DNA from 3 places in the Actinoplanes sp. NPDC024001 genome. Region 2 is predicted to be linked to each of the others. Evidence: riboswitches for the same ligand, from Rfam matches in the RefSeq annotation. Region 2 holds a riboswitch; each other region holds the start of a gene.
What was found. Region 2 has a riboswitch for cyclic di-AMP ahead of AB0F81_RS19020 (transglycosylase family protein). Riboswitches for the same ligand answer to the same signal wherever they lie in the genome.
Positions count from the first base shown of each region.

Region 1 (9,761 bases), on a different contig from region 2:
GCCCCGCTCGGCCACGGTCCGCCCGCGCGGGGTGTAGGCCCGGGCGTCCCCGATCGCGGAGCGCCCGCGCCGCCCGGCGCCCTCCTCGCGCTCGTCGGGAGCCGGAACCTCACGCGACGAACCGCGCCGGGGAGGTGTACCCCGGCGCGGTGTCTCGTCGTCGTCTCGCGGCGCCACGGCGCCTACCTCCCGGTGCCCGTGGTCGGCGTGCCGGCGTTGGTCAGCCCGTCCTGGGCGGTCACCGCGGGCTGGCCCCGGCCGGGCGTCGGCGTACGGATGATCTTCCCGTCCGGCAGCCGGATCATGGCGGGCGCGTCGGCCGGCACCAGGCCCAGCCGGCGGGCCGCGGCCTGCAGGTTGCCCGGGTTGGACGCCTGGATCAGCTGCTGCTCCAGCCCCTGCTGCTGCTTGTCCAGGGCGACCTTCTCCTTGCGCAGCGCGTCGAGGCGGAAGGACTGCTCCATCGTCTTGGTGTTGATCAGCAGGATGCCGAGCACGCCGACCAGCACCACGGCGATCACCGCGGCGGCGAACGTCGCCCGCGGCGCCCGGATCGGCGCCGGCGGCGCGACCCAGAGCCGCGGCCGGCCCGCAGGCTGCGGCGCGGCGGCGGTGACCTCCAGCTCGGTGACCTCCAGCGCCAGCGCGGCGGTTCCCTCCACCGCTCCGGTCTTGCCCTGCTTGCCCGAGCCGAGCACGCCCCGCGTACCCCGGCCCGCCGTCACCTGGCTCCCGGACGCGCCCTGCCTGCCCCCGCCGAGCGCCCCGCCGCGCGTACCCCGGCCCGCCGACGCCTGGCTCCCGGACGCTCCGCCGCGCGTACCCCGGCCGGCCGACGCCTGGCTCGCGGGCGCGCTGCCCCGCGTACCCCGGCTGGTTGTCGTCTGGTTGCCGGGCGTGCCCGGCTTGTCCGGTCCGAGCTTGCCGTCCTGGATCCCGGACCGGCGCGTGTCGGACCGAACGGAGAACTGGCGCACCCCCCGGACGCCAGTTCCCCGGGTCGCCGCATCGCGGCTGTCCTCACGGTCACGCCGTCCCGCCGTGGTGCGCGACTGCGCCGACCGGCCCCCCGACCGCGGCGCGTCGTCCCGCTCGCTCATGCTCGTCCCTCCCCCTCTGTTTCGCCCCCGGGCGTAACCGCCCTCGTCTCCCGCGCGTTGTCTCCCCGGGTTACTCGGGTTTCCGACCGCGGGCCGGCCCGGCCATCCGGGGCCGTTCGCGGCCGGTCCCCGGTGCCTGGTTGTGCCTACGTCCCTGCTCCTGCTCGTCGATCCGTTCCACGGCGCGCAGCTTGACCGAGGCCGCCCTCGGGTTCGCCGCCACCTCCTCCTCGCTGGGCGGCTCCGACCCCCTGGTCAGCAGCCGCAGCGTCGGACCGGTCCCGGGAAGCTCGACCGGCAGGTCGATCGGCCCGGTGCTGCGCGACCTCGCGGTGAGTGCGCGCTTGACGATCCTGTCCTCCAGTGATTGATAACTCATCACCACAAGACGCCCCTTGGGCGCCAACGCGTCCAAAGCATGAGGAACCGCCGACTCGAGGACGTCGAGCTCGCCGTTCACCTCAATACGTAGTGCCTGAAAAGTCCTTTTTGCGGGATTTCCACCCGTTCGGCGCGCGGCGGCCGGGATCGCGTCCTTCACCAGCTCGGCGAGCCGGGCCGTCGAGGTGATCCGGGCCTTCGCCCGCTCCCGCACGATCGCCGAGACGATCCGGGGCGCGAACTTCTCCTCGCCGTACTGCCGGAGCACCCGCACCAGCTCGCCCGGCTCGTACGTGTTGACGATCTCCTCGGCGGTCATCCCGCGCGACTGGTCCATCCGCATGTCCAGCGGAGCGTCCTGTGCGTAGGCGAACCCGCGATCCGCCTCGTCCAACTGCAGCGAGGAAACCCCGAGATCGAACAGTCCGCTGTGGATCGCCGGGATCTCCAGCTCGTCGAGAACCCGCGGCAGCTCGTGGTAGACGGCGTGGACCAGATGCGTACGGCCGGCGAAGCGCTCCAGCCTGCGGCGTGCGTGTGCGAGAGCCTCGGTGTCCCGGTCGAGTCCGATCAGGATCACGTCAGGGTGACGCTCGAGCACCGCCTCGGCGTGCCCGCCGAGACCCAGCGTGAAATCGACATGGACGGCGCCCGGCAGCTCCAGCGCGGGAGCGAGCAGCTCGAGGCACCGCTCGAGCAGCACCGGAACGTGTACGCCCCGCGGCTCCCCCATGTCGACCCCCATTGCCTTACCCGCCCGCGTTTCACCCGGTTCTACAGTTGCCGTTCCGGCCCGGTCGCCCATCCGTACCGCCAGATCCCCATCCGCTCATGTCCCGTGCCGGTGTCACCCGGCCCCGGACACGCGCCTGGCGCCGGGGAAGAGGCGCCAGGAGCGGGAGCGGCTGGAGATCTCGCAGTACGGCGGCAGTGGCGTCCGGGCCGGATTTCCAGCGGCCCACCGAGTGCCACGCCTTACAGTCCGCCGGGCAGCACCCCCTCCTCGATGTCGGCGAACTCTTCCTCGCTCGCCGAGAGGTAGTCGTCCCAGGACTGCTTGTCCCAGATCTCGACCCGTGTGCTGGCCCCGATCACGACGAGGTCGCGCCCGAGACTCGCGTACTCCCGCAGGTGCGCCGGGATCGTCACCCGGCCCTGCTTGTCGGGCACCTCGTCGTGCGCGCTGGCGAAGAACACCCGGCCGTAAGCCCGGGCGGCCTTGTTCGTCACCGGCGCCTCGCGCAGCTGACCGGCGATGCGCTGGAACTCCGGCATCGGGAACACGTAAAGACAGCGCTCCTGCCCCTTCGTGATCACGACACCTCCCGCCAGCTCATCACGGAACTTCGCCGGAAGGATCAGCCGGCCCTTCTCGTCCAGGCGCGGGGTGTGCGTGCCGAGGAACATCGGCCCTTCCCCCCTTGCCGTGGCGTCCGCTCCTTCGCGGTGGAGTCGGTCCGCCTCTCAACTCGGGCCGGCAGGCTTCGGTGCAAAATTCCTCGGTCCTGCCACTGAGCCCCACTCTACTCCACTTCCCTCCACCTGCAACCCGAATGGGCCCGCTCACGAGCCGTTTTCGCGCACGAAACCGCAGTTCACGGAGGGTGGCGCTGAGTGGAGGGCCCAGCCATGATCGACCCGGTCCGGTTTCCGACATCGAGCTCGGCCGGGCGGAAATGTCCCCGTTCCGAGGCTGCTCACAGCCGTTCGCGCGCTTGCGGGGAGGGAAGTGGAGCGCTCCGGGGGAGGAAAGTGGAGCGCTGCAGCGAGTGACGCTGTCCTGTTGCGCGTCGGCCGCGCGCCCGCCTCTCTCCTGTCCGCTCAGCTCTCCCCGGCAGGAAGGCACAGCCCGCTCTTCCCTCCAGGAAGGCACCGCTCGCTCTTCCCCGCAGGAAGGCACAGCCCGCTCTTCCCCGCAGGAAGGCACAGCCCGCTCTTCCCCGCAGGAAGGCACAGCCCGCTCTTCCCCGCAGGAAGGCACAGCCCGCTCTTCCGGCAGGAAGGCACAGCCCGCTCTTCCGGCAGGAAGGTACAGCGCTTCCCTAACAGGAGGCACCACACGTCTTCCCGGCATGGAGGGCCCGCACCTCCCCCCACGGAGGCACCGCACGGCAGGGACCACCATCGCCCCTCGCTCAGCCGATCGCCCAAACCAACGAGCCCGCCCACAGCGCACCGCGCGCGCCTGCCACAACCCGGCCGACGCTTACGCCTGTTCTCTCGCCCCCGGCCACGCAACCACCAGCCGGCCGAACCCCGCTTCCGTCAGGTGCCTCGCCGACGGCCGATCAGGCCCGGCCGTCGCCCCCACCTCCAACCAGCGCCCCAACACCTACCTCGCCGACGGCCGAGCACACCCAGCCGTCGCTCACCCACCCAACCAGCAGCTCAATACCCGCCTCACCGACGGCCGAGCGCGCCCAGCCGTTCGCCGAGTGTCGAGATCAACTCCCTAGGTGCCGCTCATGGTGGTTCGGCAGGTGCCCGCCGGCCCCGGAGCAGGCGGCATGATCGCACCCTCAGCCTGTGGAAGGAATGATCGCCAGCGACAAGGACGCTCGCCGATACTGCCGGGGAGCGCCCGCTCGTGAGCGCATGCCGATCTTGGTCAGCTGGCTCTCAGCGCTGTTCGAACGCCTGCAGACAGCCCTGGCGGCCAGCCGATTCCTCCAGCTGCACCCGGGACTAGCTTCGGCCAATCCGAACCGACACTGACCGTCAGCCCGCCAGCCGGTCCACCCGGCCGCGCCTGAGAGTTGCCCCGGCCGGCCTGAGACGACGCTGACCGCCAGCCGGCCCACCCAGCCGCGCCCAAGAGTCGCCCCGGCCAGCCGGAAACGACACTGACCGCCAGCCGGCCCACCCAGCCGCGCCCAAGAGTCGCCCCGGCCAGCCGGAAACGACACTGACCGCCAGCCGGCCCGGGACTGTACGAATAACGGTGTAACTCCTGATCAAGGAGACACCTGATGACCATGACGATCGATGCCGCCGTGGATACTTCGGCGGTGGCCAAGAAGAAGGATCCGGCGGCGCCGGAGGGTGTGGACGCCGAGTTGGTCGGCCGGCTGGTGGAGCAGGCCCGCGCTGCGGGCTTGCAGCTGACCGGCGAAGGCGGTCTGCTGCAGCACCTGACCAAACGGGTGATCGAGGCCGCCCTGGACGGGGAGATCACCGATCACCTCGGCTATGACAAACACGATCCGGCCGGCAAGGACGGCGGGAACTCGCGTAACGGTGTGCGGGCCAAGACGGTGCTGACCGATGTCGGCCCGGTCGAGATCACCGTGCCCCGCGACCGGGACGGCTCGTTCGAGCCGCAGATCGTCCGCAAGCGGCAGCGCCGGCTGACCGGTGTCGAGGACATGGTGCTGTCGCTGTCGGCGAAGGGTCTGACGACCGGGGAGATCAGCGCGCATCTGGCCGAGGTGTATGGCGCCGAGGTGTCGCGGCAGACGATCTCCACGATCACCGACAAGGTGATGGACGGCATGGCCGAGTGGCAGAACCGGCCCCTGGACCGCGTGTATCCGGTGGTGTTCCTGGACGCGATCAACGTCAAGGTCCGTGACGGCAAGGTCGCCAACCGGCCGATCTACGTGGCCCTGGCCGTGACCGCCGAAGGCACCCGCGACATCCTCGGGTTGTGGGCCGGCGACGGCGGTGAGGGCGCCAAGTTCTGGCTGAGCGTGTGCACCGAGTTGAAGAACCGCGGCGCCGAGGACGTGCTGATGGCTGTCTGCGACGGCCTGACCGGCCTGCCCGATGCGATCAACACCGTCTGGCCACGGACGGTGGTGCAAACCTGCGTGGTGCACCTGCTCAGGAACTCGTTCAAATACGCGTCGCGTCAGCACCGGGACGCGATCGCCAAGGCGTTGAAGCCGATCTACACCGCACCCACCGAGGCCGCTGCCGAACAGCGGTTTCTGGAGTTCGCCGAGGTCTGGGGCGAGAAGTATCCGGCGATCGTCAGGCTGTGGGAGAACGCCTGGGCCGAGTTCGTGCCGTTCCTGGCCTTCGACACCGAGATCCGCAAAGTCGTCTGCTCGACGAACGCGATCGAGAGCGTGAACGCCCGGATCCGGCGGGCCGTGCGGGCCCGCGGGCACTTCCCGAACGAACAGGCCGCGTTGAAATGCGTCTACCTCGCCGTGATGGCCTTGGACCCGACCGGCGCCGGCCGCCGCCGCTGGATCACCCGTTGGAAACCCGCCCTCAACGCCTTCGACCTCGCCTTCGACGGCCGCCTCACCGCAGGCCGCAACTAACCCATATAGATCGAGTTACACCGTTATCTTGACAATCCCGCCGGCCCACCCAGCCGCGCCCAAGAGTCGCCCCGGCCAGCCGGAAACGACGCTGACCGCCAGCCGGTCCGCCCGGCTGCGCCTGAGAGTTGCCTCGGCCGGCCGGAGACGACGCTGGCTGTCAGCCAAGCGGGATCCACCGTTGCTCGGAGCGGTGCTGCTGTCGGCCGGAGGCAGGGGGAAGGCAGGTGGTCGTAGATGGTCGCGGGGACGCGAGCGAGGCGGCGGTAAGAGGTAAGAGGAGCGGGGAAGGTGATCGGGTGACCGGCAGCCGATGTGATGGCAGGAGCCCGGAGCGGGGTCCGCGGTCGGGCGTCCTTGCGGATCTGCTCCTGGACGGCGCCGCCGCCCACCCCGGCGGCGGGCGGAGCCGCGACGCGGCTGGCCGGCAGCGCTCAGCAGAGGGACAGCGGCCCGGCCGGAACAAGCGACGACGGATCAACCCCGGGAACGCCTGTGGGGCACGACCCGAACCGGGTCGTGCCCCACAGGCGTAGTTCCTCTTCCTTACTTACTACTGTCCCGCACGCTGAACCAGCCGCGGGACCGCGCACCGCTCACGCAACGAGACGGCGCACCACGTAGTTCTTGCTCCACATCTTGTGCTTGCCGACCCGCGCACCACTGTGCGGGGAGTCGTAGATGTAGCCGTTACCGGCGTAGATGCCGGCGTGGTACCCGTACGAACCCTTGCGGAAGACGATCAGGTCGCCGATCTGCTTGTTGCCCTTGGAGACGGCCTTGCCGTACTTCTGCTGCGAGTTCGCCTTGTGCGGAAGGCTCTTGCCGACCGCCTTCTTGTAGACGTACTTCGTGAAGCCGGAGCAGTCGAACCGCTTGGGGCCGGCCGCACCGAACAGGTACAGCGCCCCGGTGTGCTTCTTGGCCTCGGCGAGGACCGCGGCGCCGCCGGGCCGGACCGAGACCTTGACCTTCTTGGTGGAGACCGGGCTGTAGCCGGTGCCACTGAAGTAGGTCCGGATGGTCACCGCCGTGCTGGGCCTCATGGTGAGGCTGACCGCACCACTCTTGACGGTGGCCTTGTCGACGGTCCGCCACGCGCCCTTGCTCCAGCTCTGGAGCCGTACGGTGCCCTTGGCGACCTTGCCCGTACGCGGGTTGATGACCTTGGCGGTGACCTTGAGGGTGGAGCCCTTGGAGAGCTTCCGGGTGCTGAGCGAGGCGCTCAGCTTGGGCTTGACCTTCGCTGCCGCCGAGCTGGCGGCGACCGGGACGACGCTGGTCGGCGTCGACGCCGCGGCGGGCGATGCGGCGACCAGCTGGCCGGCGCAGAGGCAGAGACCCAGAGACAGTGCGACAGTGCCGGTACCGACGGACATGCGACGGCCCCGGCGCGAACTGTGTTCGTGCACGGTAGAGAATTCCCTCCGGCACGCCTGCGAGGTTAGCTGTCGGGTTCGGGCGGGAAGGTTGCCCGGCCGCCGGAGCGGCTTCACCCCAAGGTTGTCCCGAATGCGCCGCCTGACTGCTGCGGTGCGGGACGGACCGGTAATGGGTCCCCCGTCCCTGCCCCCTGATGCCTTGTGTCTTTCGGTGCTTAAGGCGGTCGCGTCGTCCGGTCCGGGGCAGGGCTCGGCGTGAACCGGTTCGTCGCGACCGGCGAGCGTTTGCTGCCGGCGGAACCTTGCTACCTGAATTCCGGCTTGATCGTCAGCGTGGGGACAATCACGCTACGTAATTGGCACACTGGGGACTGTCCAGTTTGTTAGCTCAGCGAGACAAATGCCGCGACGCAAAGCGATGAGCCAAACACGCAGCGTCTAGGGTTACGGGTGAACCAGAACACAGAAAAAGTCCGGCGCAACCCCGGTTCCTCGCCGGAAACGCCCGGACCGGGGACAATGCGGCCGTGTGCTGATCTTGATGGTCTGGCAACTCGACGTAACAATTGCGTCCGGTACCCTCGCTGGCGTGACGGACGGGAAGATGCCTCTCATCGCCAAGGTCGCGACCACCGCGTCGAAGACCGCGGCAGCGCTCTCCAGGGCAGCAGGACGCGGCGACGGCTCGGTGATCGGCGGCTGGATCGGCCTCAAGATCGACCCGGATCTGCTGGCCCACCTCTCGTCCGGCCGGGCTGTGGCGCTCGTCTCCGGCACCAACGGCAAGACCACGACCACCCGGCTCACCGCCGCCGCGGTCGGCGTGCTCGGCCGGGTCGCCACCAACTCGTTCGGCGCGAACATGCCGACCGGCCACACCTCGGCGCTGGCGAAGGAAGGTCACACTCCGTTCGCCGTGCTCGAGGTCGACGAGCACTACCTGGCCCAGGTGATCGACTCCACCCGGCCCAAGGTGGTGGCGCTGCTCAACCTCTCCCGCGACCAGCTCGACCGGGCGAAGGAGGTGGCGATGATGGCGCAGCTGTGGAAGACCACGCTCGCCGGCCACCCCGAGATCCGGGTGGTGGCGAACTCGGACGACCCGATGGTGGTCTGGGCCGCCAGCAGCAGCCCGCAGGTGACCTGGTTCAGCGCCGGCCAGCGCTGGCTCGACGACTCGTTCGTCTGCCCGGAGAGCGGCCACCCGATCGAGCGCTCCGGCGGCGAGTGGTGGTGCACCGGCTGCCCGCTGCGCCGTCCCCGCCCGAACTGGGTGGTCGAGGACGAGGGCGTGATCGACCCGCGCGGCGACTGGCACCTGGTCAAGCTCCAGCTTCCGGGACGGGTCAACATCGGTAACGCGGCCACCGCGCTCGCGGTCGCCGCCGAGTTCGGAGTCCGCCCGATAGAGGCGCTCCCCCGCCTCTCCCGGGTGACGTCGATCGCCGGCCGCTACGCCCAGGTGGACCGGGACGGCCGCAACATCCGCCTGCTGCTGGCCAAGAACCCGGCCAGCTGGCTGGAGGCGTTCGACATGGCCGACATGGCCCCTACGCTGCTCTCCATCAACGCGCGGGACCCCGACGGCCTGGACACGTCGTGGCTGTGGGACGTCGATTTCTCGCCGCTGCGCACCCGTCCGGTTCTGATCACCGGGGACCGGGCCTACGACCTGGCCGTCCGGCTCCAGGTGAACCAGGTGCCGTTCCGGCACGTACTCAGTTTCGACGAGGCGCTGCGGGCGGTACCGCCCGGCCGCCTCGAAGTGATCGCCAACTACACGGCGTTCCAGGACATCCGAGCGGAGTTGGACCGTGTCAACTGAGGCCCTGCGGATCGTGTGGATCTACCCCGATCTTCTGTCGACGTACGGCGACCGGGGCAACCTGCTGATCCTGGCGCACCGGGCGGCCGCCCGTGGCATCCCGGTCGAGACCTACGAGGTCCGTTCCGACCAGCAGATGCCGTCGACGGCCGACATCTACCTGATCGGCGGCGGCGAGGACGGCCCGCAGGCGCTCGCGTCGCAGCGGCTGATCACCGACGGTGGTCTGCACCGCGCGGTGAACCAGGGCGCGTCGGTTCTTGCCATCTGTGCCGGTTACCAGTTGCTCGGTCACTCGTTTTTCGCCAAGGGAGCGAAGTGCGCGGGACTGGGACTGCTGGACCTCTCCTCGGACCGCGGCGTCACCCGTGCGGTCGGCGAGTTGCGGGGCGACGTCGACCCCCGGCTCGGCCTGCCGCCGCTGACCGGATTCGAGAACCACGGCGGGCGTACCCACCTGGGCGCGCACGCCGCGCCGCTGGCGCGCGTGACCGCGGGCGTCGGCAACGACGGCCAGACCGAGGGGGCCTGGGCTGGGAAAATCCTGGGAACCTACTCGCACGGACCGGCGCTCGCTCGCAACCCAGCGATAGCCGATCTGCTACTGCGTTGGTCCACCGGCGCGGATAGGCTTGCGCCCCTGGACGACAGCTGGGCCGACCGGCTGCGGGGTGAACGGCTGGCTGCGGCCGGCACTGTATGACCTGTCTTTGACCGACGAGCGTTGGGGCGGTATGCCTGCATGACCGACATCCTGATCGCCCCGCGGGGCGTTGACTCCGCGGACCCTCAGGCCGTTGCG
Region 1 covers NZ_JBEZZB010000082.1:20,698-30,458, forward strand. The annotation lists gene AB0F81_RS28705 (penicillin-binding transpeptidase domain-containing protein) at 1-177, opposite strand, end outside; gene AB0F81_RS28710 (hypothetical protein) at 183-977, opposite strand; gene rsmH (16S rRNA (cytosine(1402)-N(4))-methyltransferase RsmH) at 1,171-2,226, opposite strand; gene mraZ (division/cell wall cluster transcriptional repressor MraZ) at 2,457-2,888, opposite strand; gene AB0F81_RS28725 (IS256 family transposase) at 4,490-5,752, shown strand; gene AB0F81_RS28730 (C40 family peptidase) at 6,349-7,131, opposite strand; cyclic di-AMP (ydaO/yuaA leader) riboswitch at 7,171-7,358, opposite strand; gene AB0F81_RS28735 (MurT ligase domain-containing protein) at 7,739-8,959, shown strand; gene AB0F81_RS28740 (glutamine amidotransferase) at 8,949-9,662, shown strand; gene AB0F81_RS28745 (VTT domain-containing protein) at 9,702-9,761, shown strand, end outside.
Region 1: linked by a shared signal. The riboswitch ahead of AB0F81_RS28730 (C40 family peptidase) and the one ahead of AB0F81_RS19020 (transglycosylase family protein) in region 2 are both predicted to bind cyclic di-AMP.

Region 2 (9,761 bases):
CCGGCGTTGTGGGCCTCGTTCCGGCGGTGGCCGGTGGCCACCACCGTGCTGCCGCTCGGGCTGATCGCGGTGGCGCCGCTGGTGGCGCCGGTCTCCACCTGGGGATCGGACATCCTCACCTCGCTCGGCACCTACACGCCCTGCTGGGTGCTCGGCTTCTGGCATGCCACCGGCCGGCTCCGCTCGGCGCCGTTCCTGAAGATCCTCAGCTTCGCGGTGGTCTGCGCGGGCATCTCGTTCACGTGGACCCGGTTCTATCCGCCGGAGCAGGGATCGCTCCAGGAGAGCCCGCTCGGCCAGGCGCTGTGGTCGGCCGCGTTCATCCTGCTCCTGCTGCGCTACGAGCCGAAGCTCGACTGGCTGCGCAAGCTGAAGCCGCTGGACTGGCTGGTCTCGAAGATGAACAGCCGCGCCGTCACGATCTACCTCTGGCACCAGTTGGCGATCATCTCCACGGCGCCGCTGCTGGCCGCGTCGGGCGTCTTCGAGCACGGGCCGGTGGCGTCCTGGTCGCTGAAGATGGCGATGGTCTGGGCCGGCGTGATCCTGGCGTGCTTCCTGTTCGGCCGGGTCGAGGACCTGACCAGCCCGACGAAGCGGGACGCGCACGCGAGCGCGGATCTGGGACGGACGCATCCCGAGGTGGCCCACGCGATCACCCCGCGGCCGGAACCCGGCCAGACAGCGGTGATCCAGCTGGCGCCGCCGCGCGCGGCCGGTGCGGTGGCGCACGTGCAGACCCAGCGGATCCGTCGGCCCGGCTACCCGCCGGCTCACCCCGTCGCCCATCAGAGGCAACCGGGCCGGTCGCAGCCGGCCAGGACGATGGCGGGCGACCGCGGGTGGTGGACACCCTGACGTGCCGGTGAGGCCCTGCCCCGTGTGGAGCAGGGCCTCATCGCCCCCGCGTGAAGCGACATCGTATACGATTTCGCGCAGGCGGGCCGCGCATCCATGGCTTTGGATGGCATCCTCCCGCCATGATTTCTCGCTGGAAGTACACCGCCGCCGCCGCGGCAGCCCTCCTCTGCGTGACCCTCACGCCGACCGCCGCCAACGCCGACGACTACCGCTACGACGGCGAATGGCCTGATCAGGCCGGCTGCACCAACATCCGGACGCTGCGCGAACGCACCCTGCTCACCCCCGCCGGCAGCGGCCAGATCGGCCGGCTCGTCGCCCGCGTCCAACTCCGCTACAGCGCCACCTGCCGTACGGTCTGGGCGCGAGTCCTCTACTACGGCAACGAGGCGCCCCCGTGGGGGCGGGTGGAGCGCGTCAACGACGGCAAGGCCTACCTGTGCGACCACACCGGCTGGAGCGACGACCTCGGCGCCTACTACTGCCTGTCACCGATGCTCAACGACGCCAACATGAGGTCGTGGGTGTGGGGCGAGGCCATCATGGACCGCAAGAGGTATTCCGGCCAGACCGAAGCTGCTTGAGCCTGTTGGTGCAGGTGAATCGTGGTGCCCCCGGTAGGAATCGAACCTACGACACACGGTTTAGGAAACCGTTGCTCTATCCCCTGAGCTACGAGGGCGCGAAGGGCATGCTACCCGACTCACCATCGACCGGGGGTGACCACTGCCAGCCCGCAACGCCGGGTCTGTGACGAGGCTGATCTGCGCAGGCCCCGGCCGGCGGAAACCGCATCTCCGCAGGGCAGCCAAGGAGATCAGCCTGTCCTGATACGGCGCGATATCTCCTCGAGTGTTCTGCGCGCCTTTCTCGGCTCGTCAGCAAGGATGACCAATTCGCTCATGGCGAGCCGATACAACTCCGAGGCCTTGCGGCCCTCCGAGAAATGGGCGCAGTCCAGGTGCTCCTGGTAGACGACCTCGGAGTCCGCCAGCTGCAGGATGGAAAATGAGTCGCCCCTGAAGGCAAGGCCACCCGCACCTGGCATCAGCACCTGAATCTTGACGTTCGGGCGCTTGGAGGCCCAGATCAGAAAGTCGATTTGGTCCTGCATGACGCCACGATCGCCGAGCCCGTCGTCCAGGGCCGCATATTCGACGATCGCCCAGAGTTTGGGTGTCCCTCGCTGCAACAGCATCTGCTGCCGCCGCATGCGCACGTCGACCAGCCGGCACGCCTGCTCTTCGTCCCGATGGGCAGACCGGATCACCGCCTCCGCATACGGCCTGGACTGCAGCAGCCCGGGAACGAATCGTACTTCGTACGTCCAGATGTATTTCGCTGCCGACTCCAGGACCAGGTAGGAGCAGTACCATTCCGGGAGGTCGCTGCTGTAGGAATTCCACCACCGGGGTTCCCGCAGACGGTAGCTGCTCTCCAGGAAAGCAAGCCGGTCATTGTTGTCCGCTACCCCGTACAGGGTCAGGAGGCTGTCCAGATCGGACTACTTCTGGCCGACTCGCCCATTCTCCAGCCGGCTCACCTTTGACGCCGACGCTCCGATGTGCCGCGCTGCGGCCTCCTGGGTCAAGCCGCAGGACTCCCGCAGCGCACGAAGCTTCCGCCCGAGGATCTGGTAGGCGTCGCTCGGCCGCCCACTACTGTCCGGCGACGGCGTTGTGGATGGCACGTCATTCCCTCACGACGTCGGAATGAGAGACTGCGTTCAGCGCGCCACGCCCGAAGGGGCGGCTCGGGTCAGGTTGAGGCCCAGCCCAAGCGCGGTGTCGGTTTCTTCTTGTCAGGCACGCCGCGTATGGTGCCGAGGCTCCCGACGCAGGGCAAGGTCGATTGTCGGATCTTCTCGTCACCTAGGGCTTACGCCCGACACCGCAGTAGCCGTCCAAGGCGGAACGCACCGGACCAGGCCCCGGCCGCCAGTGCGGTATGGAAACCACACCGGGTTCCACCAGGTCAAGCCCGGTGAAATATCCGGTGATCTCCTCCGGGCTGCGCAGATGATAGGGATGACCGCTCTGATTGGCGATCCGCTGCCCCTCAATGATCGCCTTGCTGGTGTTGGTGCCATCGGAGACGGCAAGGAAGCTGCCAGAAGGCACCTCGTGGAGCAGATGATCGACGATGGAACGGGCCTGCGCATAGTCCGCGACATTGCCCAGGATGCCGAGCATGGTGATCCCGACAGGCTCGTCGAAGTTCAGGGTGCGGCCGGCCTCGGCCACGATCCTGGCCGGGTTCTCGACATCGGAGTCGACATAGTCGGTGGCGCCCTCGGGGCTACTGTCCAGAAGAGCTCGCGCGTGCGCGAGGACGAGCGGGTCGTTGTCGACGTAAACCACCTTTGAGGTGGGCGCCAGACGCTGCGCGACCTCGTGCGTATTGTTCGCGGTTGGCAAGCCGGTGCCGATGTCCAGGAACTGCCTGATCCCCGCCTCGACGAGATAGCCGACCGCGCGCACGAGGAACTTCCGCTGCTCCTGCGCGACCTCCACAATGGCCGGAAACGACTTTCGGACTTGATCGCCGACCATGCGATCGATTTCGAAGTTGTCCCGGCCGCCCAGAATGTAATTCCAGACTCGTGCACTGCTCGGCTTGGTCGTGTCGATGTTCGGCTTGGTCATCTACAACATCCTTCGCAGGAAGGCGAGACTGACATCGAACTGAAGAGGGATTCTACGGCCACCAGCTTCATGGGAACCAATCTGGTTGAGGGTCGGCGTCGGGCGACACTCGAACCCACCCACAACTGCGACCCTAGTCGCTTGCCCAGCTAGGCGCTAGCCCAGTGGCGGTGCCGTTTTCCAGGCCGGCAGTTTTCTTGATTCGCTCCAGAAAAGCTTGCCCTCCGTACCGAAATGTCAGTGGAAAGCGGCCCGGCAGTGCCGCAGGAAGGCGGCCAAGGCCGGGCTGCTGCGTTCCTGCCAGACCAGCGCGAGCAGCGCTGGGATCTCGATCCCATCGATCGGGATCGCCGTCAGCTCGGGGTAGGCGCCGGCCATCGATTCGCTGAGCACGGCGACGCCGAGGCCTCGCCGGGCGAGGCCGGCGACGGTGTCCGGCGAGGTCGCCACCAGGGCGACCGCCGGGCCGATGCCGAGCGCGGCGCGGGCCTGGTCGAGCACGTTGCGGATGCCGGTTCCCACCGGCAGCGAGATGATCGGGTACGCCGAGAGTGCGGTCACCGAGAGACGGCCACTATGGGCCAATTCGCTGTCGGACGGCGTCAGCGCCACCAGCCGCTCGCTGGCGATCACGTGAGTGGCCAGGTGTTCCGGTGGCTCGCCGGCCAGGCCGACCAGGGCCAGGTCGAGGCTGCCGGAGCGCACGCCGGCGACCAACTGGTCGGAGTTCGCCTCGACCAGCTCCAGCTCGATGTCGGGGTGCTCGCGGTGGAAGGCGGCGAGCGCGTCGAAGAGCGGCGCGACCTCGCATCCGATCACCATGCCGAGGGTGAGCCGACCGCGGATCAGGCCGTTCACGTCGTCGATCGCGTCGCGCAGGTCAGCGGTCGCATCGAGCGCCGCGCGGGCGTGGCGCAGGGCGGCCGAGCCGGCTTCGGTGAGCCGCGCGGTGCGCCCGGTCCGGTCGAACAGACGGGCGCCGAGCTCGTGCTCCAGCGCCTTGATCTGGGCGCTCACACCGGACTGGGTGATGTGCACTCGCTCGGCCGCGCGGGTGAAGTTGGCGGTCTCCGCGACCGCGACGAAGTACTCGAGCTGCCGCAGATCCATGACTGTCGATTGTAGTAGCCATGAGAACTATGCGTTGGACTTGTCATTCCCCTCACGGAAGGCTGGACGCATGACCGATCGAGAGAAGGCATTGCGACCCGAGGATCTGACCCGGCTGTTCGTCGAGCGCGCCAACGCCAAGGACGCCGAGGGGCTCGCCGAGCTCTACGAGGAGGAGGCGGTGATGGCCTTCCCACCGGGCAGCCAGACACGCGGGCGCAAGGCGATCCAGCAGCTCTGGGAGCAGTTGCTGCCCCAGATGCCGCAGTTCGAGCCGGAGCAGCCCCTGCCCACCCTGATGAGCGGCGACCTGGCACTGACCTCCACTCCGCCCAGGGACGGCTCGGGGGCACGTGCGCAGGTGGTGCGGCGTCAGCCCGACGGTTCCTGGCTGCGCGTGCTCGACCAGCCGGAGTTCGTCCGGCCGGATGTCCACTGAGGTCGGTTCCGGCCGTCCCGCGACGGGACGGCCGGAAACCCGTGTTCAGATCGCGAGTCGCTGACCTGCGTAAAGGCGGTGCGGGCTGGTCAGGATCCCGTCATTCGCCCGATAGAGGGCCTGCCACCCACCGCTCACGTCATAACGGTCGGCGATGCCCGCGAGGGTGTCCCCGGGGCGCACCACGTGCGTGCGAGACGCACTGTTCGTCACGCGTGGTGTGGCCTTGCGCTGGGTGGCCTTCGCGGTCGCGCTCGGCTTGTATGCGTTGCGCCTGCCGCAATGCGGCCAGGCACCGATTCCCTGCCCGCGGAGCACCCGCTCAGCGATCAGGATCTGTTCGGATTTGGTGGCCCGGTTGGCCGTGGTTGCGAACTTCGTGCCGCCGTAAGCACGCCACGTGCTGCGGCTGAACTGAAGGCCGCCGTAATAGCCGTTGCCGGTGTTGATGCGCCAATTGCCACCGGATTCGCATCGTGCGATGGCGTCCCAGTTCACGCTTGCAGCCTGGGCGGGCGCGGCAGGAGCGAGCAGTCCCACGGTGCCGGCGAGGCCGGCGGCGACCATGCCGAGTGCACGGTGGAACCGCTTGTTGATCTGAACCATGAGTTGTCCTCCACGCCTGCGAGGTCAGCTGTCGGGTTCGGGCAGAGGTGCCCGGCCGCCAGTGGCGGCTTCACCCCGAGGCGCCTGAGCGCCGAGGAACTTGTGGGTCCCCCGCTCCATGCCGTTGGGTTTCGATCCGTGGTCGGCGGCAGGACTCGGCGTTCCGGCCACGGAGTCCGCCATCGCGGACTGCCGACGGTGGTCACCGCCCGACGAGGCTGGCCATGCCTGAAAGCGGGACCGGTGACCTTGTTCCCACAAATTAGCCGCTTTGATCTTCCTTTGTGTGAATAACTCAGCAGATTTTCGTGCCATCACTACTGATCGGTAACGAGTGCTGCGGACCCTCCACCGAGGGGGCACAATCGGCAGCCATGAGCGATGGAGCGCGCGACTTGGACGTGATCGTCTACGGTGCCACGGGGTTCGTCGGTGTCCTGGTAGCACGGCATCTCGCCGGCCACGCACCGAAGGGCACCCGGATCGCACTGGCCGGGCGCTCAGCGGAGAAACTGGAATCCGTCCGTGCCCGGCTCGGCGTCGACTGGCCGATCATCGTTGCGGACGCGGCCGATGCAGCCGCGCTGGCCACGATGGCCGCTCGCACCCGCGTCGTCATCACCACGGTCGGTCCTTATGCGAAGTACGGCCGGGTTCTCGCGCGTGCGTGCGCCGAGGCCGGCACGGACTACGTGGATCTCACCGGTGAGGTCCTTTTCGCCCGGGACAGCATCGACGAGAACCACGAGATCGCCCGGCGCACCGGGGCACGAATCGTGCACTCCTGCGGGTTCGACTCGATTCCGTCCGACATCGGCGTCCACGTGCTGCATCAGCGCGTCCAGGCAGACGGTGCCGGCGAGCTCACCGACACCACGCTGGTGGTGACCTCCATGCGCGGCGGGATCAGCGGCGGGACGATCGACTCGATGCGCAACCAGGTCGACGTGATGAAGAAGGACCGCCGGTTGCGCAAGGTGGGCGCCAGTCCGTACTCGTTGAGTCCCGACCGCGCCGCCGAACCGGATCTCGGTCGCCAGCCGGACATGTTCACGCTCCCCGCTTCCGAAGTGGACCCGCGCCTGCGCGGCCACCTGGCCCCGTTCGTCATGGCGTCCTACAACACCCGGATTGTCCGGCGCAGCAACGCCCTGCGAGATTGGGCCTACGGTCGCCGCTTCCGCTACCGCGAGGCCATGAGTGTCGGCGCTTCCCCGCTCTCCCCGGTGCTGGCCCTCGGCACCAAGGTCGCGCTGAACGGCCTGGTCGTCGGGCTGGCGCTGCCGCCCACCCGCTTCTTGCTCGACAAGGTCCTGCCGAAACCGGGCACCGGCCCGAGCGAGAGCACGCAGCGCAACGGCCACTTCACCATGGACCTGTTCACCACCACCACGGAGGGCGCGCGCTACACCGCACGCTTCCGCGCCAAGGGCGACCCCGGCTATGCCGCCACCGCCGTCATGCTCGGCGAGTCCGCCCTGGCCCTGGCCTTCGACCGGGAGAAGCTGCCGCCGTCCGAGGGTGGCGTGCTCACCCCCGCCACCGGCATCGGCGACGCCCTGGTGGATCGGCTCCGCGCGGCCGGCATGGAGATCACCGCAAGCAAGCTCTGACGCGCGCCCGACCGGCTGTCATGCGAGGCGGCGGGCGATCAGGTCGAAGACGTGCCAGTGCTTCGGTCCGCTGAACGCCGGGCCGGGCGCGTCCTCCTCATGCCAGTGCTCGATCTCCCAACCGTCGGCGAGTGCGCGTGCCTCGGCACCGTCGAGGAACGTCATGGTGGGGTCGCCGGCCCAGGAGTCGTGCACGCCGAAGACGTTCACCGCTGCCCGGCCGCCGGGCCGGACAGCGGAGCGGATCACCGTCCACAGCTTCTCGAACGACGGGCGGGGCTGGAAAGGCAGGGCATAGCCGGCATAAACGAGGTCGGCGCCGGGCAACTCGGACACGTTCTCGAAGCCGCACGTCCGAACCGTCAGTGCGGGATGCCGCCCACCGACGGTCCGCAGCAGGCGGGCCTCGGTGCCCGGCTCGCTGTCGATCGCCAGGACATGCCAGCCGTCGTCAAGCAGCGCCCGCGTCTCCCGGCCGGCCCCGCAGCCGAGGTCGATCGCGGTGCGCCCGGCACCGGGTCCGGCCAGGCTCATGGCCCGCCGGCACAACTCCCGCACGGCGCGCGTGCTCTGGCGGGCGTTGTATCCGGCCCAATGTGCCGTGCTGTGACGATCCGACATGCCCCGATCATGCCTACCGGCGCGGTGCCCTTCAGCAGGCTGCGTGCCGCCCCTCGCCTGCCTGCCGAAGATCTGGCAAAGGCGGCAAAGCCTCCGGCATCCCCTCGAACCTCAGCAGCTCAAGACCGGTATCAGGGATCCGACCCGAGACGGCCAAGGAAATGTTCAGGCCTTCATATCGAGCGCTACTGGCACCAACCAGGTCCATACGGGCAGGATTCTGACGTGACCGCCAGTCCTCTGCCCTATCCGCTGAGGTTGACGGGAACCGGCATCGTCCTGCGTGAGTGGCGGCCCGACGATCTGGACGACCTGGTCGCTCTGCTGGACGAACCGGAGATCGCGCGCTGGACGCCGATGCCGTCACCGTTCGACGCCGAGTCCGGCCTCGCCTATCTCAAGCGTGCCTATCACGGCCGCACCAACGGCAGCCGCATTCAGCTCGCCATCACCGCCGACGGTGGGCGGCCGCTCGGGGAGGTGTTGCTCTTCGGCGTCAACACCGACCTCCGCGAGGCGGAGCTCGGCTATCTGGTGGGCCGGCCCTACCGGCGGCGCGGCCTCGCCTCGGCCGCGCTGGCCACCCTTTCCGGGTACGCGTGTGGCACGCTCCGCCTGCGCCGGCTGCTCCTGCGTATCGACCCGGGGAACACGGCGAGCACGTCGGTGGCGCGACGGTGTGGTTACTGGCTGACCGGTGAGGCGCCCATCCGGCAGGAGGGCCCTTACGGACCGATCTCCCTGGAGACGTGGGAATTCGTCGACGGGCGCTCCGGCACCCGCCCGGAACGCCGCGGAAATGTCGCAGCCCGGCGGTACGGTCGCCGGTAAGTCGACTCGGGGAGCTCCGATGATCAACGTGGATCGTGCGCGCGTCATGGCGTTCCGGGTGCGCGCCTTGGGCCTGGCCGACCGCGCGGCTGCGCGGCCGGCTGACCTTCCGTCACTGGATCTCGGCATCCAGGAGTACACGCCGGGTTCCGCGCGGGTCGCGCTCACCGCGCGGACCAGCGCCGAGCCGGAGGACGATCGGCTGATCAGCGTCTGGGCCGCCCGCGGTGCGCCCCACCTGCACCGGCGCTCCGACCTGGCCGCGCTGGTGCGTCAGCTCTGGCCGCTCACCGACGCCGACGCCAGCGCGCGGATCAACAGCGCGCAGATTCCCGACGGGTGGCCGATGGGCATCCGCGCGTTCACCGTGACCGCCGAGGCCTTCCGTGCGGTGGTGACCGAGCCGATGCCACGCGGGGCGGCGAGCACCGAGGTGAGCCGCCGGGTTCCGCCCGAGCTGACCTATGACTGCCGCGGCTGCAAGGCCCGGCACATCGCCGGCAACGTCTGGCAGCACGCCGGGCTGGCCGGTGGTGTCGAGGTGCTCTCCCGGGGCCGCGACGCCCTGCTCGGCCCGATTCCGGACGCTCCACCGATGCCCTCGGCGAACGCCGGGATCGACCGGATGATCGAGACCTACCTGCGGTTCCTCGGCCCGGCGACGCCCGCCGAGGTGGCGAAATATCTGGGCAGTTCCACCGCCGAGATCCGCAAGGTGTGGCCGGCCGAGCTGGTCGAGGTCCGGGTGGACGGGCGGGCCGCCTGGGTGCCGGAGCCACAGGTCGCCGACCTGGAAACGGCCGAGACGCCACCCGGTGTGCGCTGGTTGCCCGGCATGGATCCGCTGCTGCAGGCCCGCGACCGCGACCTGCTGTTGCCCGGGCGGGATCGCCAGAAAGAGGTGTGGCGCCCGCTGGGCAATCCGGGCGTCCTCCTGGTCGACGGCGACATCGCCGGCGTGTGGCGGGCCCGCATGGCCGGCCGCAAACGCGTGGACCTGGCCGTCACCGCGTTCGGCACGCTGAGCGCGGCACA
Region 2 covers NZ_JBEZZB010000044.1:10,488-20,248, reverse strand. The annotation lists gene AB0F81_RS19060 (acyltransferase family protein) at 1-858, shown strand, start outside; gene AB0F81_RS19055 (DUF2690 domain-containing protein) at 981-1,445, shown strand; tRNA gene AB0F81_RS19050 (tRNA-Arg) at 1,468-1,543, opposite strand; gene AB0F81_RS19045 (DUF5753 domain-containing protein) at 1,679-2,215, opposite strand; gene AB0F81_RS19040 (helix-turn-helix transcriptional regulator) at 2,366-2,551, opposite strand; gene AB0F81_RS19035 (SAM-dependent methyltransferase) at 2,733-3,506, opposite strand; gene AB0F81_RS19030 (LysR family transcriptional regulator) at 3,744-4,616, opposite strand; gene AB0F81_RS19025 (nuclear transport factor 2 family protein) at 4,708-5,055, shown strand; gene AB0F81_RS19020 (transglycosylase family protein) at 5,101-5,661, opposite strand; cyclic di-AMP (ydaO/yuaA leader) riboswitch at 5,660-5,808, opposite strand; gene AB0F81_RS19015 (saccharopine dehydrogenase NADP-binding domain-containing protein) at 6,036-7,274, shown strand; gene AB0F81_RS19010 (class I SAM-dependent methyltransferase) at 7,293-7,895, opposite strand; gene AB0F81_RS19005 (GNAT family N-acetyltransferase) at 8,121-8,726, shown strand; gene AB0F81_RS19000 (crosslink repair DNA glycosylase YcaQ family protein) at 8,746-9,761, shown strand, end outside.

Region 3 (9,761 bases), on a different contig from region 2:
ACACGTTTCTGTACGGGGCTAAGCTACTCGATCTCGCCCCGGAGAACTGTGCCGTGTTCGAGGACGCCCAGGCCGGCGTGGCGGCCGGAAAGGCGGGCGGCTTCGGCATCGTCATCGGGGTGGACCGGGTCGGTCAGGCGGAGGCGCTCCGGCAACACGGCGCCGACATCGTGGTGACGGACCTGTCCGAGCTCCTCCCTCAATAAGACCTCCTCTTCTCAGTACCGAGAGGCACGACCGTGATCCGTGAACGGGCCTACCCCGTCGACCCTTGGCACATCCGGGAGACCCGGCTCGACCTGGACCTGCTGGCCCAGTCAGAGTCGGTGTTCGCGCTCTCCAACGGCCACATCGGGATACGCGGGAACCTGGACGAGGGCGAGCCGCACGGCCTGCCGGGCAGCTACCTCAACTCGTTCTACGAGCTGCGGCCGTTGCCGCACGCCGAGGCGGGGTACGGCTTCCCGGAGTCCGGCCAGACCATGGTCAACGTCACCAACGCCAAGCTGATGCGCCTGCTCGTCGACGACGAGCCGTTCGACGTGCGCTACGGCGAGCTGCGGTCCCACGAGCGGTGCCTGGACCTGCGGGCGGGCACCCTGGAGCGGATCGTCGAGTGGGTGTCCCCGTCGGGCCAGGGCGTCCGGGTGCGCACCGTGCGGCTGGTCTCGTTCACCCAGCGCGCGGTGGTCGCCTTCCTCTACGAGGTGGAACCGCTGGACGCCCCGGCCCGGCTGATCCTGCAGTCCGAGCTGGTCGCCAACGAGCAGCTGCCGCCGATGAGCAAGGACCCGCGGGTGGCCGCGGTTCTGGACCGGCCGCTGCAGGCCGAGGAGATGATGGAGCAGCCGGCCGGCGGCATCCTGGTGCACCGCACCAAGGCCAGCGACCTGCGGATGGCCGCGGCCATGGAGCACCTGGTGGAGACGCCGGGCCGGCACGCCATCACCACCGAGGGCCACCCGGACTGGCTGCGCACCACGGTCGCCTGCCGGCTCGAGCCCGGCCAGAAGCTGCGGGTGGTCAAGCTCGCGGCGTACGGGTGGTCCAGCATGCGCTCGCTGCCCGCGGTGCGGGACCAGGTCGGCGCGGCTCTCGCCAGCGCCCGCCTGGACGGCTGGGACGGCCTGGTCGAGCAGCAGAAGGAATACCTGGACGCGTTCTGGGACCACTCCGACGTCCGGGTCGACGGCGACCCCGAGGTGCAGCAGGCGGTCCGCTTCGGCCTCTTCCACACCCTGCAGGCCGGCGCCCGGGCCGAGAAGCGCCCGATCGGTTCCAAGGGCCTCACCGGGCCCGGCTACGACGGCCACACCTTCTGGGACGCCGAGACGTTCGTCCTGCCCGCTCTGACGTACACCCAGCCGTCCGCGGCGGCCGACGTGCTGCGCTGGCGGCACTCGACCCTGGACCTGGCCCGGGAGCGGGCCCAGACGCTCGGCCTGCAGGGCGCTGCCTTCCCGTGGCGGACCATCCGCGGCCAGGAGTGCTCCGGCTACTGGCCGGCGGGCACGGCCGGGTTCCACATCGGCGCCGACATCGCCGACGCGGTCCGCCGTTACGTCCAGGCCACCGGCGACTACGACTTCGAGCGTGAGGTCGGCCTGGAGCTGCTGGTGGAGACCGCCCGGCTGTGGCGCTCGCTGGGTCACCACGACCGGCACGGGCGTTTCCACATCGACGGCGTCACCGGCCCGGACGAGTACACCGCCGTGGTGAACGACAACATCTACACCAATCTGATGGCGCAGCAGAACCTGATGACCGCGGTCGAGGCGTGCAAGCGGCATCCGGACCTGGCCCGCCGGTTCGGGGTGGACGACGAGGAGGCGGCGTCCTGGCGGGACGCGGCGGCCGCCGTGCACATCCCGTACGACAAGGAGCTGGGCGTCCACCAGCAGTGCGAGGGCTTCACCCGGCTGCAGGAGTGGGACTTCGAGGGCACCCCGCCGGAGGGTTACCCGCTGCTGCTGAACTACCCGTACTTCGACCTGTACCGCAAGCAGGTGATCAAGCAGGCCGACCTGGTCATGGCCATGTACATCCGCGGTGACGCGTTCACGCCGGAGGAGAAGGCGCGCAACTTCGCCTACTACGACGCGCGGACCGTACGGGACTCGTCGCTCTCGGCCTGCATCCAGGCCGTGCTGGCCGCCGAGACCGGGCACCTGGAGCTGGCCCACGACTACCTGGGCGAGGCCGCCCTGATGGACCTGCACGACCTGCACCGCAACGCCCGGGACGGCGTGCACGTGGCGTCGCTGGCCGGGTCCTGGATCGCACTGGTCGCCGGCCTCGGTGGCATGCGTGACTTCAACGGCCAGCTCAGCTTCGCTCCGCGCCTGCCCAGCCGGATCAACAACCTGGAGTTCTCGCTGCTCTGGCGTGGCCTGCGGCTGCGGGTGAACGTGACCTCCGAGGAGGTCACCTACTCGCTGCGCAACGGTGGCGGCTCGGCCCGGCTCACCCTGCTGCACCACGGCAAGGAGATCGAGGTCACCCAGGTGCGCCCGGTGACCATGGCGATCCCGCCGGCGCTGCCGGTGGGCGCCGCGCCGTCGCAGCCGGCCGGCCGGGCGCCGGTGCGCCGGGCCGTGCACTAGAAGCGCCCAGACGCGAGAACGGCCCCCGCCCTGCAGGGCGGGGGCCGTTCTCGTAGGTCGGGGTTGCTGTTGCTAGAGCATCGAGACGTGCACGTGGTCAGTGTGGTCACTGACCCCGCTGTACGAGCGCCATTCGCCCGTGGCGGCGAACCAGATCTGCTTGTACCAGATCACGTAGTAGATGCCGAGTTCGTCGGCGTTGCGCACCAGGAAGGCCGTCAGGTTGTTGCCGTACTTCATCTCGTCGGTGCTGTCCGCCGAGGAGAAGCCGCTCTTCTGCAGCGACCAGTCGCAGGCCCGGCCCTTGGGATGCTCGAACGGCCCGCCGTTGCGGTGACAGCCCACGAAGCGTTTGAAGCCCGCCTTGCGCACTTCCTTGTACATGTGCAGGGTGCGCTTGGTCACACAGCCGCTGGTGGTCTCGTCCTTCTCCGTGCAGCCCTCGGGGGAGAACCCGCCGTTGCTGTTGCGCGGAGCCGGGTCCGCTTCCTTCGACTTGGCGTCGACCAGGCCCTCGTTGATGGTCCGGTTGAGGCCGGTCGAGCCACCCAGCAGGTCGATCTGCTTGTTGGCCGCGGCCTTCTGCTTGGTCAGCGCGGTCAGCTGCTGCTGCTCGTTCTTGACCTCGGCGTCGAGCGCGGCTTTCTTCTCGCTGACCGTGGCGATCGCCTGGTTCAGCTCGCGCAGCTTGCCGTCGTGCAGGCGGTTGATCTCCTCCAGCGAGATCGCCTTGCTCATGAAGTCGGACGACGTGCTGGCGTTGAGCAGGAAGCCGACGGCGCTGAGGTCGCCGGTCTGGTACTGCTGCGCGGCGATCTTGTTGACCTCGGGAATGAGGACGTCGCGCCGGGCTTCGGCAGCCGCCAGCTCGCTGGTCAGCTTCTTCTGGTTCTTCCGGGACGCGGTGACGGCGGCCTTGGCGTTGACGAAGCGTCGGTTGGTCGACTCCATCAGGTCCGACATCAGGGCGTCGTCCTCGTCCTCAGCACTCGGCGAGCTACCGCCCGGCGCTGCGGTCGCCATTGTGGCGGGAGCCACAAACAACGCAACTGCCATGAGCGGTGCCAGGGCTAACGTCAGCCACCGGCGGGGACTTGCGGTCATCAAGCAACAGTTCCTTCCTAGTCACCGCCGACCGAGTTAGCTGACGGGTTCGGGACGGAAGCAATCCCTACCGCATTACGCGGATTCACCCCAGTGACCTGGTTCCCCGGCTCACCTTTCGGCGATTGGGCGGCGGCCTGCCGGCAACTCGGGGGCGGTGCCGTCCTGGCAGGACCGGCGGCCAGTTTACCCGAGATATCGCCGCGCATCAGGACCCACGGAACCGCCAAAAGTGTTACCGGACAACGACATTGCGTAATCAGGTCACCAGCCGTGTGCAGGCAATTGCCGTGCGTACGAGAACTGTCGATCTGTCGATGCAGTCGGTATGGTCGATCCGGTTCCCGACCGGGGACCGCCGCCTAATCGCCCGTTGCGGCGAGCCGGGGAACCATATTTCCTCCGGGGTGAATCCGCGAATGCGGTAGGGATTTCCTTCGTCCCGAACCCGTCAGCTAACCCGGCCGGCGGCCGACGGAAGGAAATGCCTGTGCAGGATCTGACTGCGCGGCGATTAGCAGCGGTGATGGCGCTGCTCATCGCCGTGTGCGGGTTGGCCGTCGCCCCGACGCCGGCCACCGCGGCCCCCCGCCCCCTCGCCGCCCCCGGCGACAACGGTGACGACGGTGAGGGCGGTTCCAAGTCCCTCGTCACCCAACTGGAAGAGGCCTCCCGAGGTTTCGTGGAGGCCAAGGCCAAGTTGAAGAAGTCCAAGCAGCAGCAGGCCGACCTGGCCGCGGAGCTCAAGCGGCTGGACGCCGCGCTGGGCCCGCAGCAGGCGGCCCTGGACGAGCTCGCGAAGCAGGCGTACACCACCGGCCGGGTCGGCCCGATGTCCGCCCTGATCACCGCGAACACGACCGACACCTTCCTGGACCGGGCCGAGACGCTGGCCACCGTGGCGGCTCAGCAGAACGAGGCGATCGCCGACCTCAAGGCCACCCGGGACGCCCAGCAAAAAGCCAAGATCGCCATTGACGCGGCCATCCGTGACGAGCAGAAGCAGGTCAACGTGATGGCCAAGCGGAAGGCTCAGGCCGAGACCGCGCTCAAGGAGGCGAACCAGGGCGAGGACGCCGACCAGCCCGGTGACAACGACAGCGGCGGCAGCTCCGGCGGCGGCTCCAGCGGCGGCGGCAGCGCGTCGGCCGACCCGGCGCCGGGCGGCAGTGGCTGCACCGAGGACGACCCGACCACCGGTGGCTGCCTCAGCCCGCGCATGCTGCACGCGTACCAGGAGGCGCGCGAGGACGGGTTCACCCGGTTCACGCGCTGCTTCCGCGAGCAGAACAGCGGTGAGCACCCGAAGGGCCGGGCGTGCGACTTCTCCTCCGAGAAGAACACCTTCGGCGGCGACGCCACCGGCGGTGACAAGACGTACGGCGACAACCTGGCGAAGTACTTCATCAACAACGCCGACGAGCTGCAGGTGCTCTACGTGATCTGGTACCGCCGGATCTGGCTGCCGAGCAGTGGCTGGAAGTCCTACAGCGGGGCGGGTGGCGACCCGTCCAGCGACCACACCAACCACGTGCATCTCTCGGTCAACTGACGCGGCCGGGGCGGGGGTACGGGACCTACTTGCGCATGTAGGTCTCGTACTCCCGCATCACGTCCTCGGTCGCGCCGTCGGCCCGGATCTGCCCCGACTCGAGCCAGATGCAGCGGTCGCAGGTGTCCCGGATCGACTGCTCGCTGTGGCTCACCAGGAAGACCGTGCCGGCCTCGGCACGAAGCTCCCGCACCCGCTGCTCGCTGCGCCGGCGGAACTTGGCGTCACCGGTGGCCAGCGCCTCGTCGATGAGCAGGACGTCGTGCTGCTTGGCGGCGGCGATCGAGAAGCGCAGCCGGGCGGCCATGCCGGAGGAGTACGTCCGCATCGGCAGCGAGGAGAAGTCGCCCCGCTCGTTGATGCCGGAGAACTCGATGATGTCGTCCTTCTTCGCCTTCACCTCGGCCGGTGACATGCCCATCGCGAGGCAGCCCAGCTCGACGTTGCGCTCACCGGGCAGCTCGTTCATCAGGGCCGCGTTCACACCCAGCAGCGAGGGCTGCCCGGCGGCGTAGATCTTGCCGCGGGCGACCGGCAGCAGGCCGGCCACCGCGCGTAGCAGCGTGGACTTGCCGGAGCCGTTGCTGCCGATCAGACCGATCGCCTCACCCCGGTACGCCACGAAGCTCACGCCCTTGACGGCGTGCACCTCCCGTACGGTAGCGGCCCTGGTGTTGGTGACCAGCCGCTTGAGGCTGACCAGCGGGCTGTTGTTGCCGGGCGCCGCGGAGCTGTGCACCTTGTAGATGACATGGGCGTTGTCCGCGATGACGGTGGGGATGCGCTCGCTGTCAGCCACGGCCGTAGCCCTTCTCTCCGCGCCAGAAGTACACGTAGCCACCCAGGCCGACGACGAGGGTCCAGACGACCGCCTGGATCCACAGCAGGGTCGGCGAGCCGGCCAGCGGGACGTCCTCCATCAGCGAGTGCCGGGTCAGCTCGATGAAGATGAGCAGTGGGTTCGCCTCGACCACGGCGAGCGGCCAGCCGCTGAGGTGGTTCTCGAACAGGGTCACCGGGTAGAGCACGGCCGACCCGTAGAGCCAGAACCGCATGATGAACGGCGTCAGCTGCTTGATGTCGCGGACCTTGGACCCGAGCCGCGCCATGAACAGCGCCAGGCCGGTGTTGAAGACCGAGTGCAGCAGCGCCACCGGGATGATCAGGAGCCACTGCACGGTGATCGGCTCGCCGGTGAGCAGCATGATGCCCATCAGGACGAACAGGGCAACGACGTAGTTACGGATCTCCACCAGGGCGACCGACAGCGGCAGGCTGCCCCGCGGGAAGTGCAGGGCGCGGATCAGCCCGAGGTTGCCGGTGATCGCGTTGATGCCGGACTGCACCACCGACTGGGTGAAGCCGAAGACGAACACGCCGGCACAGAGGTACGCGATGAAGTTCGACACCCCGTTCCGGCCGCCCAGGATCACGCCGAAGATCACGTAGTACACGGCGGCGTTGATGATCGGAGTGAGGACCTGCCACACCATGCCGAGCTTGGTGTTGCCCAGCGCCGAGGTCATCTTGGCGCTGGCGTGCGCCTGGATGAAGTGCCGGTACGACCACAGATCGCGCGTGTACTCGAGGAGGCTGGGTAGCCGTCCTGAAGCGCTCAGACCGTGCCGTCGGGCCATCTCCTTGAGAGAGAGCCCGGCGCCGGGGTCGGCGACCGCCGTCTCTGGCATGGGGTGGTGCTCCGATCTTGTCGGCCCGTAGGAGGCAGCGGGTTCCGGTGACTTGCGCGAGAACACAGCTAGCAGCATGACAGGCACCCGCCGACATCGATGAAACGGGTTCGTATCGACGTGGCTGTTGACGGTACTTGACCAAACGGCGGAACGCAACCGTTACGTCGTACCGTTATAGTGACCGTGTGGCGACAGTAAAGCGCGCACCTGCCGGAGCGGCGGTGCTCCGAGGCGACATCACCGTGGCGATTCGCAACGCGGTCATGAACGAGTTGGCGGAAGTCGGCTATGGCCGATTGTCCATCGAAGCCGTGGCGCGCCGCGCGGGGGTCGGCAAGACTGCGATCTACCGGCGGTGGAGCAACAAGCTCGAGATGGTCCTGGAGATCATTTCCGACGTGGCCGAGCGAAAGGTGCCCCTTCCGGACACCGGGAGCTTCGCCGGCGATCTCGAGCTGCTGATGATGATCGTGAGCCGGGCGCTGCAGCACCGCATCGCCTCCCAGATCATCCCGGACCTGATGGCCGAGGCCGCTCGCAACCCGCAGATCGCCGAGACCCTGCAGCGAGCGCTGCACACCCACCAGAAGGCGGTCGGCGAGAAGCTGGTCGGTCAGGCCGTCGCTCGCGGCGAGCTGCCCGAGGGTACGGATGCGAACCTCGCCGTCAGCCTGATCCTCGGCCCGCTGTACTGGCGTCTGGCGGTCGCGAGGCAGCCGCTGGCGGACGACGACCTGGAAAAGCTCTCCCAGGCCGTGACAGCGGCTCTGAAGGGCGCTGCCGGGGCCTGAGAGGCCGCAACCGGCTGCTTCCCGAACCGCACCCGTCCGCAACTCAAGAATTCCTGGGCTCCGCGATCCGGTGACCGAAGGGATGGGCTGACCCCGACCCGCCCCCCGGAGCCGGAGAAGATGACCCCTCTCGACGACGCCTGGCCCGACACGACCGTGCGCGAAGCCACGGTGCTCGACGCCACCGCACTGCTCGCCATCGCCATGGGTGGTGCGGCCGACCCCGGCGCGCGCCCACTCTCGAAGCGCCCGAAGGTGGTGACCGGAGCCGCGGTGACCGGCGCGTGGCGCAGCCCCGACGGGGTGGTCCGGCTTCAGCTGCGTACCGACGGCACCTATGCCGGTGAGGTCGCCGGCCGGCGCCGCCCGGCCCGCGGCACCTACCAGATCGACGGCGCGTCGGTGCTGCTGCACGACGACGACTCCGGGCTCAACACCCCGGTCACCGTTCACGAGGGCGAACTGGAGATGGCCGGCCACCGGCTGCTGCCGGTCGGGTAGCCCGCCTTCCCCCATCGGCTCCCGGCCGCGATGCTGTGCCCATGATCGATTGGTTGAACAGCCCGGCTCTGGTGGCGTTCGGCGTTCCGACCTCGTGGGCCGAGGTGCTCGGCTTCGTCACCGGCCTGGTCAACGTCGGCCTCCTGGTCCGCCGGCACATCCTCAACTGGCCGCTCGGCATCCTCAACGTGCTGCTCCTGATGGTCGTCTTCTGGAGCGCCGGGCTCTACGCCGACTCCGGGCTGCAGATCGTCTACGTGATCCTCGGCTGTTACGGCTGGTGGGCCTGGCTCCACGGCGGGCCGGACCGGACCCGGCTGGTGGTCCGCCACACCACCCGGACGGAGTGGATCGGCCTGGCGGTGGCCGGGGTGCTGCTGACCGGTGGCCTCTGGCTCTTCCTCGACCGGCTCACCGGGTCCACGGTGCCGCTGGCCGACGGGCTCACCACGGCGCTGTCGCTGCTCGCCACCTACGGCCAGACCCGCAAGCTGGTGGAGAGCTGGTGGATCTGGATCGCCGCGGACCTGATCTACATCCCGCTCTACGCGTACAAGGGCCTCTGGCTGACCGCGATTCTGTATGTGGCATTTCTCACGCTGTGTGTTCTCGGTATGCGGGCCTGGCGCGGGGCGTGGCGCGATCAGCGACGGAGCGTGACGGCGTGAGGTACGGGCACGGGCTGATCGTCGGGAAGTTCTACCCGCCGCACGCGGGACACCACGCGCTCATCGAGGCCGCCGCGGCGGCCTGCGAGCGGCTGACCGTGGTGGTGGCCCCCTCCTCGGCCGAGAGCATCCCGCTCGCCGACCGGCTGGAATGGCTGCGGGAGGCGCACGGCCCCGGTGTCCGGTTCGTCGGCGTCCACGACGACCACCCGATCGACTACCACGACCCGGCCGTGTGGGAACTGCACATGGCGGTCTTCCGGGCGGCGGCCGGCGCCGACCGCGTCGACGCGGTCTTCTCCTCCGAGGCGTACGGCGCGGAGCTGGCCCGCCGGTTCCACGCCCGGGCGGTGACCGTCGACCCGGACCGCATCCGGGTCCCGGTCTCCGGGACCGCGATCCGCGCCGACCCGGTCGGCAACTGGCGGTTCCTCGGGCCGGGCGCCCGGGGCGGGCTGGCCCGGCGGGTGGTCGTGGTCGGCGCCGAGTCAACCGGCACCACCACCATGGCCCGCGCGCTGGCCCGGCACTACCGGCTGCGCGGCGGCGTCTGGGCGGCGACCCGGTGGGTGCCCGAGTTCGGCCGGGAACTGACCGAGCGCAAACTCGCCGAGCTGCGGAAGGCGCGCCCGGAGGCCACCGTGTTCGACGTCACCTGGGACCGGGACGACTTCGTCACGGTCGCGGCCGAGCAGAACGCGGCCGAGGACTTGGCGGCCAGGGACGGCTCGCCGGTGCTCTTCGCGGACACCGACGCCTTCGCCACCACCGTCTGGGAGGAGCGCTATCTGGGCAGCACGTCGGCGAAGGTGCGGGAACTGGTCCGGACACCGGACCTCTACCTGCTGACC
Region 3 covers NZ_JBEZZB010000061.1:30,696-40,456, reverse strand. The annotation lists gene AB0F81_RS23880 (beta-phosphoglucomutase family hydrolase) at 1-206, shown strand, start outside; gene AB0F81_RS23875 (glycoside hydrolase family 65 protein) at 240-2,603, shown strand; gene AB0F81_RS23870 (hypothetical protein) at 2,676-3,707, opposite strand; cyclic di-AMP (ydaO/yuaA leader) riboswitch at 3,716-3,849, opposite strand; cyclic di-AMP (ydaO/yuaA leader) riboswitch at 4,057-4,193, shown strand; gene AB0F81_RS23865 (hypothetical protein) at 4,192-5,259, shown strand; gene AB0F81_RS23860 (ABC transporter ATP-binding protein) at 5,285-6,058, opposite strand; gene AB0F81_RS23855 (ABC transporter permease) at 6,051-6,947, opposite strand; gene AB0F81_RS23850 (TetR/AcrR family transcriptional regulator) at 7,136-7,741, shown strand; gene AB0F81_RS23845 (Atu4866 domain-containing protein) at 7,862-8,242, shown strand; gene pnuC (nicotinamide riboside transporter PnuC) at 8,284-8,910, shown strand; gene AB0F81_RS23835 (AAA family ATPase) at 8,907-9,761, shown strand, end outside.
Region 3: linked by a shared signal. The riboswitch ahead of AB0F81_RS23865 (hypothetical protein) and the one ahead of AB0F81_RS19020 (transglycosylase family protein) in region 2 are both predicted to bind cyclic di-AMP.